DNA from 3 places in the Rhodococcus wratislaviensis genome. Region 2 is predicted to be linked to each of the others. Evidence: riboswitches for the same ligand, from Rfam matches in the RefSeq annotation. Region 2 holds a riboswitch; each other region holds the start of a gene.
The links. Region 2 has a riboswitch for glycine ahead of gcvP (aminomethyl-transferring glycine dehydrogenase). Riboswitches for the same ligand answer to the same signal wherever they lie in the genome.
Positions count from the first base shown of each region.

Region 1: linked by a shared signal. The riboswitch ahead of gcvP (aminomethyl-transferring glycine dehydrogenase) and the one ahead of gcvP (aminomethyl-transferring glycine dehydrogenase) in region 2 are both predicted to bind glycine.
Region 3: linked by a shared signal. The riboswitch ahead of WKC72_RS08285 (DUF5058 family protein) and the one ahead of gcvP (aminomethyl-transferring glycine dehydrogenase) in region 2 are both predicted to bind glycine.

Region 1 is NZ_CP150488.1:1,853,639-1,855,899, forward strand. It holds gene gcvP (aminomethyl-transferring glycine dehydrogenase) at 1-1,225, opposite strand, end outside; glycine riboswitch at 1,423-1,514, opposite strand; gene lipA (lipoyl synthase) at 1,796-2,261, shown strand, end outside.
Region 2 is NZ_CP150488.1:4,020,018-4,022,278, forward strand. It holds gene WKC72_RS18540 (bifunctional nuclease family protein) at 1-193, shown strand, start outside; gene WKC72_RS18545 (MerR family transcriptional regulator) at 476-1,096, shown strand; glycine riboswitch at 1,166-1,289, shown strand; gene gcvP (aminomethyl-transferring glycine dehydrogenase) at 1,464-2,261, shown strand, end outside.
Region 3 is NZ_CP150488.1:1,857,257-1,859,517, reverse strand. It holds gene WKC72_RS08290 (hypothetical protein) at 1-501, opposite strand, end outside; gene WKC72_RS08285 (DUF5058 family protein) at 531-1,223, opposite strand; glycine riboswitch at 1,347-1,447, opposite strand; glycine riboswitch at 1,451-1,542, opposite strand; gene lpdA (dihydrolipoyl dehydrogenase) at 1,746-2,261, opposite strand, start outside.

The sequences.
Region 1 (2,261 bases), 2.2 Mb from region 2:
GACGGAGGTTGATCCCGTCGCGATCGGCGAGTGCCACGATCGTCTCGGCGCCCGCCGGGACCCGCACGAGAACCGTGTCGAAGAAGGTGTCGTGGACGATCGTGTGACCGGCGGCGCGGAGGCTGCCGGCGATGGTCGTCGCGTGGGCGTGCACCTGGTTCGCGATGGCGCGCAACCCTTCCGGGCCGTGGTATGCGGCGTACATCGCGGCGACGTTGGCGAGCAATGCCTGCGCCGTGCAGATGTTGCTGGTTGCCTTGTCACGCCGGATGTGCTGTTCGCGGGTCTGCAGCGCCAGCCGGTAGGCGGTCTTCCCGTCGACGTCGACGGATACTCCGACGAGGCGGCCGGGCAGCATGCGCTCGAGTCCGCCGCGCACGGCCATGTAGCCGGCGTGCGGTCCGCCGAAGAACAGGGGCACACCGAAACGCTGCGCCGACCCGACCGCGATGTCTGCGCCCTGCTCGCCGGGCGGCGTCAGGATCGTCAGCGACAGCAGATCCGCCGCGACGGTGGTCAACGCACCACGCGCCTTCGCCGCGGCGATCATCGCAGCCAGGTCGCGCACCGCGCCGCTCGCCCCGGGCGCCTGGAAGACCACCCCGAACATGTCACCGTCGGGCAGTTCCCCGGACAGGTCCGCGACCACCACCTCGATGCCCACCGCCTTCGCTCGTCCCCGGACGACGGCCAGGGTCTGCGGCAGGCAGTCCGCGTCGAGGACGACGCGGTTGGTGGCGGCCTTCGGCTTGTTCGCGCGCCGCATCAGCAGCACCGCCTCCATCACGGCGGTTGCCTCGTCGAGCAGCGAGGCGCCGGCCAGGGGAAGCGCGGTGAGATCCTCGATGACGGTCTGGAACGTCAGCAGCGCCTCCAGCCGGCCCTGGGAGATCTCCGGCTGGTACGGGGTGTAGGCCGTGTACCAGGCCGGGGACTCCAGGATGTTCCGCCGCAACACCGCGGGCGTGACGGTGTCGGAGTATCCGAGACCGATCATCTGGACGCGGGTCTCGTTGCGCTCCGACAGGGCCCGCAGATCGGCGAGCACCTGCTGCTCGGACCGCCCCGCGGGCAGACTCAGGGGCTGTGAGCTTCGGATCTGCTCCGGCACCGCGCTGTCGATCAGGTTCGCCAGGGTGTCGTAGCCGAGGGTGCCGAGCATGCGCCGGGACGCGTCGGCGTCCGGGCCGATGTGGCGCGAGGGAAAGTCGCTGGTGAGGGGCACGCCATGAGTGGCGGTGCGGGTTTCTGCTGGCACGAGGTGACTCCGGTTTCGTTGAGTCCGGACCGCACCGGACATCGACAAGGGGGCACCTCCCCGCTCTGTCCTGAAACCTGAGAGTTTGGGCGCACCGCAACTGCGGCGTGCTCTTCACCTTCGGTAAGTTCCGGCCGTACGGCCGACGCTTTCTCCAGAGTTGCCTCTGCGCTGCGGTACTGGGGCCTGAGAGATTCCCGGGGAGGAAGTTGCTCCTACGGCGCCTCCGAGACGGAGGTTCTCCCGCTGCGCGTCAACGGCGTCTTCAGTTGTGATTGGCCAAACAGTACACAGGAGCCCCGGGTTTGTCTCCTCGGACCGACGGTCTTGCCAAAAGTCCACGTCGTTTGGCATCCTCGATGCATCTTCGCTCCGACGTGACCGCACACGCCGGGCGACCAGAGCCCAGATGCTTGCAGCCGCAACGGTTGTCGATGTGTGCTCGCTCTCCCCGCTCACCCTTCCCGGTGCCGCGCTGTCCACCGCGCGGGCCCGACGTCGCATACCGACCGGTTTCGACCGGTCCTAGGAGTTCACATGACTGCAGTCCCTGACGGCCGCCGACTGCTCCGCCTCGAAGTCCGCAACGCAAAGACCCCGGTCGAACGCAAACCGTCGTGGATGAAGGTGCAGATGCGGACGGGCCCCGAATACCGGGAACTCGCAGCCCTCGTCGAACGCGAGAACCTGCACACCGTGTGCCAGGAGGCCGGGTGTCCCAACATCTTCGAATGCTGGGAGGACCGTGAGGCGACGTTCCTCATCGGCGGAAGCCAGTGCACCCGGCGGTGCGACTTCTGCCAGATCGACACCGGCCGTCCCGCCGCACTCGATCGGGGAGAGCCCAGGAGGGTCGCGGAGTCGGTACAGACCATGGGCCTTCGATACGCCACCGTCACGGGCGTGGCCCGCGATGATCTGCCGGACGGCGGCGCCTGGCTGTACGCCGAGACGGTGCGGCAAATTCACGACTTGTGCCCGGGTACCGGCGTCGAACTGCTGA
Region 2 (2,261 bases):
CACCCGCGTCTCGGCTCGCCCGTCCGACTCGATCGCCATCGCACTCCGGATCGGGGTTCCGATCTTCGCCGAGGAAGCGGTGCTCACGGAGGCCGGTCTGGTCATGCCCGACGAGCGCGAGGACGAGGTCGAGAAGTTCAAGGAATTCCTCGAGTCCGTGTCGCCGGACGATTTCAAGGCCACTGACGGCTGATGTGCACCTGCAGAAAAGCCTCGGGCGCGGTAACGGTTGACGTTCTCCCGGCGCGTTGCGTTGACCCGGTCTCTTCGGAGTCATAGCGTTCGGTGCAGTGATTTTCTGCCCTGCAGATTGTATCGGGCGTACGCTGAGTAGGTTCAGGGTACGGACTAGCTCGATGTCACTGGTGGCGCTTGCGCCGCCCGATGTGCTGCGGCTGTGCCGCGGACACTGGCGACGCGCGTCACAGGCGCACTGATCGTCGGGTTCAGTGCAACATGCGAGAGGGAGTAGTCAGTGGGAGATCGGCCGCAGGAGAATGCGCTGAATCTTGCGCCCGGCGACAACGTTGCCGAGTCCGAATTCAGCTCCGAGGAGATCCAACCGGGCCTCTTCCCGGACGATTCCGTGCCCGACGACCTCGTCGGATACCGCGTCCCCATCGCCTGCCAGATCGCGGGAATCACCTACCGCCAGCTCGATTACTGGGCTCGCACATCCCTCGTCGTGCCGTCCATTCGTGGCGCAGCAGGCTCGGGCAGCCAACGGCTGTACTCGTTCAAAGACATCCTCGTCCTCAAAATCGTCAAGCGTCTGCTCGACACCGGAATATCCCTGCAGAACATCCGAGTGGCCGTCGACCACCTCCGTAAGCGCGGAGTGCGGGACTTGGCCAAGATCACACTTTTCTCGGACGGGACCACGGTCTACGAGTGCACGTCCCCGGAAGAGGTCGTCGATCTGCTCCAGGGCGGGCAGGGTGTCTTCGGTATCGCGGTGAGCGGTGCGATGCGCGAACTGACCGGCACCATCGCCGATTTCCCGGCAGAGCGCGCCGACGGCGGCGAGAGCGAGCAGAGCCCCGAGGACGAACTGGCGTCGCGGCGCAAGAACCGAGCGAGCCGCAAGACAGGCTAGCCCGTATCCGTCGGCGGCGGCGCTGCCTGCGCCGCCATCTGCAGCCGTGACATAGACTGGGCGGTGCGTCGACGCCGTGCGGGAGAGTTCCGGGCACTGCAAGCACAGAAACATCGTGTGTGCGGGAGTTCGGGCGCCGAAGGAGCAACACCTCCCCGTCAATCTCTCAGGCAGACAGGACCGTGCGGGCTCCGACGTCTCTGGAAAGCGGTGGGAGCACCCACCCGCCCACGGGGAAAGGGCCGTCTTCACACGCGAACGACGGTACCGAATCTCTCAGGCGCTCGACTCGAGCAGGCGACAGAGGGGGAGGGACGTTCCGCTACGCGGGGCGTGTCCTGATCCTCCGAACTGCTTGGGAGTTGTCGTGATCGACGCTGGAAGCCGTACATTCGCCGATCGTCATGTCGGCCCGAACGCTGCGGAACTCGCGCACATTCTCGAACTGGTCGGAGCCGATTCGCTCGACGACCTCGCGTCGAAGGCCGTCCCCGCCGTCATCCTGGACGGGGTCACGGGCGGCATCGCCGACGGCCTCGACGCACTGCCCGCACCGGTATCCGAGCACGAGGCGCTCGCCGAACTGTCCGCACTCGCCGCGCAGAACACCGTGGCGACGTCCATGATCGGTCTCGGCTACTACGACACCCTCACCCCGCCGGTCCTGATCCGGAACATCATCGAGAACCCGGCCTGGTACACGGCCTACACGCCGTACCAGCCCGAGATCAGCCAGGGCCGCCTCGAAGCCCTCCTCAACTTCCAGACGATGGTCGCCGACCTGACCGGCATGGAGGTCGCCAACTCGTCGATGCTCGACGAGGCCACCGCCGCCGCCGAGGCGATGACGCTGCTGCGCCGGGCGAGCAAGAGCAAGTCCCCGCGGTTCGTCGTCGACTCCGACCTGTTCCCGCAGACGCTGGCCGTCGTCGAGACCCGGGCCGAGCCGCTCGGCATCGAGATCGTGGTGGCCGACCTGTCCGCCGGCCTCCCGGACGGTGACTTCTTCGGTGTCCTCGCGCAGATGCCCGGCGGGTCCGGTCGCATCGTCGACTACACCGACGTGATCGCCGCCGCCCACGAGCGCGGCGCACTGGTCGCGGTCGGGGCGGATCTGCTGGCGCTCACCCTCCTCACCCCGCCCGGCGAGATCGGGGCCGACGCC
Region 3 (2,261 bases), 2.2 Mb from region 2:
GTAGGAACGGGTGACGGTCACGATGTCGGCGGGAATCACACTGATCAGCCAGGTGCCGAGCAGCCCGACGAACACGGCCAGGGACACGAGGTGCACCATCGCGGCACCGCAGATCGCCAGGACCGCAGCCAGTTCGGCCCGCTTGGATCCGGGTTTGGCTCCGATGTTCGTCTGCGCGATCAGCGCGGCGGGCAACAGCTTGTTCGCGATGTTGCCGATCATGAACGCCTGGTACATCGCGGCCGGACCGAGGATGGGGAAATAGGTCAGGGGTTCGACCAGCCAGATGATGAAGAAGGTCCCGGCCACCGCGGCAAACGCGGTCCACAACTGGCCCGCCGTGACGTCCACCTCACCCGAGAACACCAGGTACAGAGGCGCACCGATCGACAGGAGCAACCCGGCGATCATCGTGATACGACCCCAGCGGGATGTCGTCTTGTCGAATTCGGCGAGTTCACGCGCGCCGGTGGACACTGTTACGGCTTCGTCGGTAGTCATCGAAAAGTCCTTTCCGTGCGAGTCGTGAATCAGGAGGTGACCAGGTAGGTGACGGTGAGGGCGACGAGGATCGAAATGCCCAGTCCCCATTCGCGGAGCCAGCTCTTGCCGAACGTGCGGGCGACGAAGAGGCAGATCCCCATCGCGACTGCGGAGGCGGCGAACGCGACGATGTGGTAGCTGGACTTCGTCAGTTCCTGAAAGCCCAGCGATGCGAACGCGCCGATCAGAGCGGCTGAGGGGACGACCGCCATCAACGCCGGATTCACCGTGCGGATCTTCGCGTCGCCCCGCTTGAGCAGTGGAGTGAGGATGAGCGCGGACAGCATCCACATCACGCCGCCGATGCTCATGGCGAAGAAGGCGACGACGAACACGTTCTGGGTGTACGTGTCGGCGCCGAGTTTCGCGCCCATGGAGTCGGCGGCGATGCTGGCCGCGGACACGTCGTACGCGGCGGAGCCGATCAAGCCGATGCGGGCCAGCACCGCGGGCGTGCCGAAGAGAGCGAGGAGGGCGATCGCGACGAGGCAGACCGCCAGGGACGGTCCGATCGCCGAGACGGCGCCGGAGCGGAACGAGACTTTCATGTCTTCCGGCGACATGTCCGCGACGGGTGCCACCTTGCGGACCGCGGTCATGTAGATCGCCGACTGCACGACGATGACGACGAAGATGCCGGCAACGGCCACCCAGAGAACAGGTGAGTTGGCGACAGCCATGATGTTCGTGGATGTCCCACTAGCAGTCACATTCATGGATCTCCCAGGGAGAGTGAGTAACCGGTGAACCGATTGCTCGAGCGATGTGAGGGTGATCCGGTGGATCACCTCGGCTGACACCCGCTCTGTTCCGTAACCTGAGAGTTTGGAGACACACTCGTGGGAGTGGTCATCGTGCCCCGTCGGTGAGCGTGCCGTTACAGGCGACACGCTGCTCTCCAGAGTTCCCGACCCTGACTGTCCTGGTGCCTGAGAGTTTGTGGGTACTTGCTCCTTCGGCGCCCGGGACGCGGTCCCGGAACTCTCCAGCCAGGTTCATAGGGAGAAACCATCGAGATGGTTCCGAATCGAACTGACTCGGGACGTACTGTTCCGCAGACGTATTACGAAAGCATGACTTCACCGTTCCGGCGTGTTAACTCGACAGTTCCTGGTCGGAAATCGCCAGTGCGCGTTCGCATGCCGAACACCCCATGTGAGTGGCAAAGCGTGCGCCAGCACACTTTGCCACTCACATGGGGGTCAGACGTGGACGTGGAGCGGTTTGCCGGCCACCGCCATCAGCGCCTCACCGAGCGCCTCGCCCTGTGTGGGGTGGGCGTGGACGAACTTCGCCGCCTGCGCGGCGTCGACCTGGAAGTTGTAGAGCAGCTGCGCCTCACCGATCAGCTCGCCGACTCGGTCGCCGACCATGTGCACGCCGACGACCACCCCGGTCGGCGCCACCACGAGCTTGACCGCCCCCGACGTCTTCAGGATCTGGCTCTTGCCGTTACCGGCGAGGTCGTAGGTGACGGTCTCGACCTTGTCGCCGAACTTCTCCCGGGCCGCGGTCTCGGTCAACCCGACGGACGCGACCTCGGGGTGGGAGTAGGTGACCCGCGGAATGCCGGTCTCGTCGATGGGGTCGGGGCGCTGCCCGGCGATCTCCTCGGCCACGAAGATGCCCTGCTGGAAGCCGCGGTGGGCCAGTTGGAGACCGGGGACGATGTCGCCGACCGCGAAGACGTTCGGGACCGTGGTGCGCAGTCGGTCACT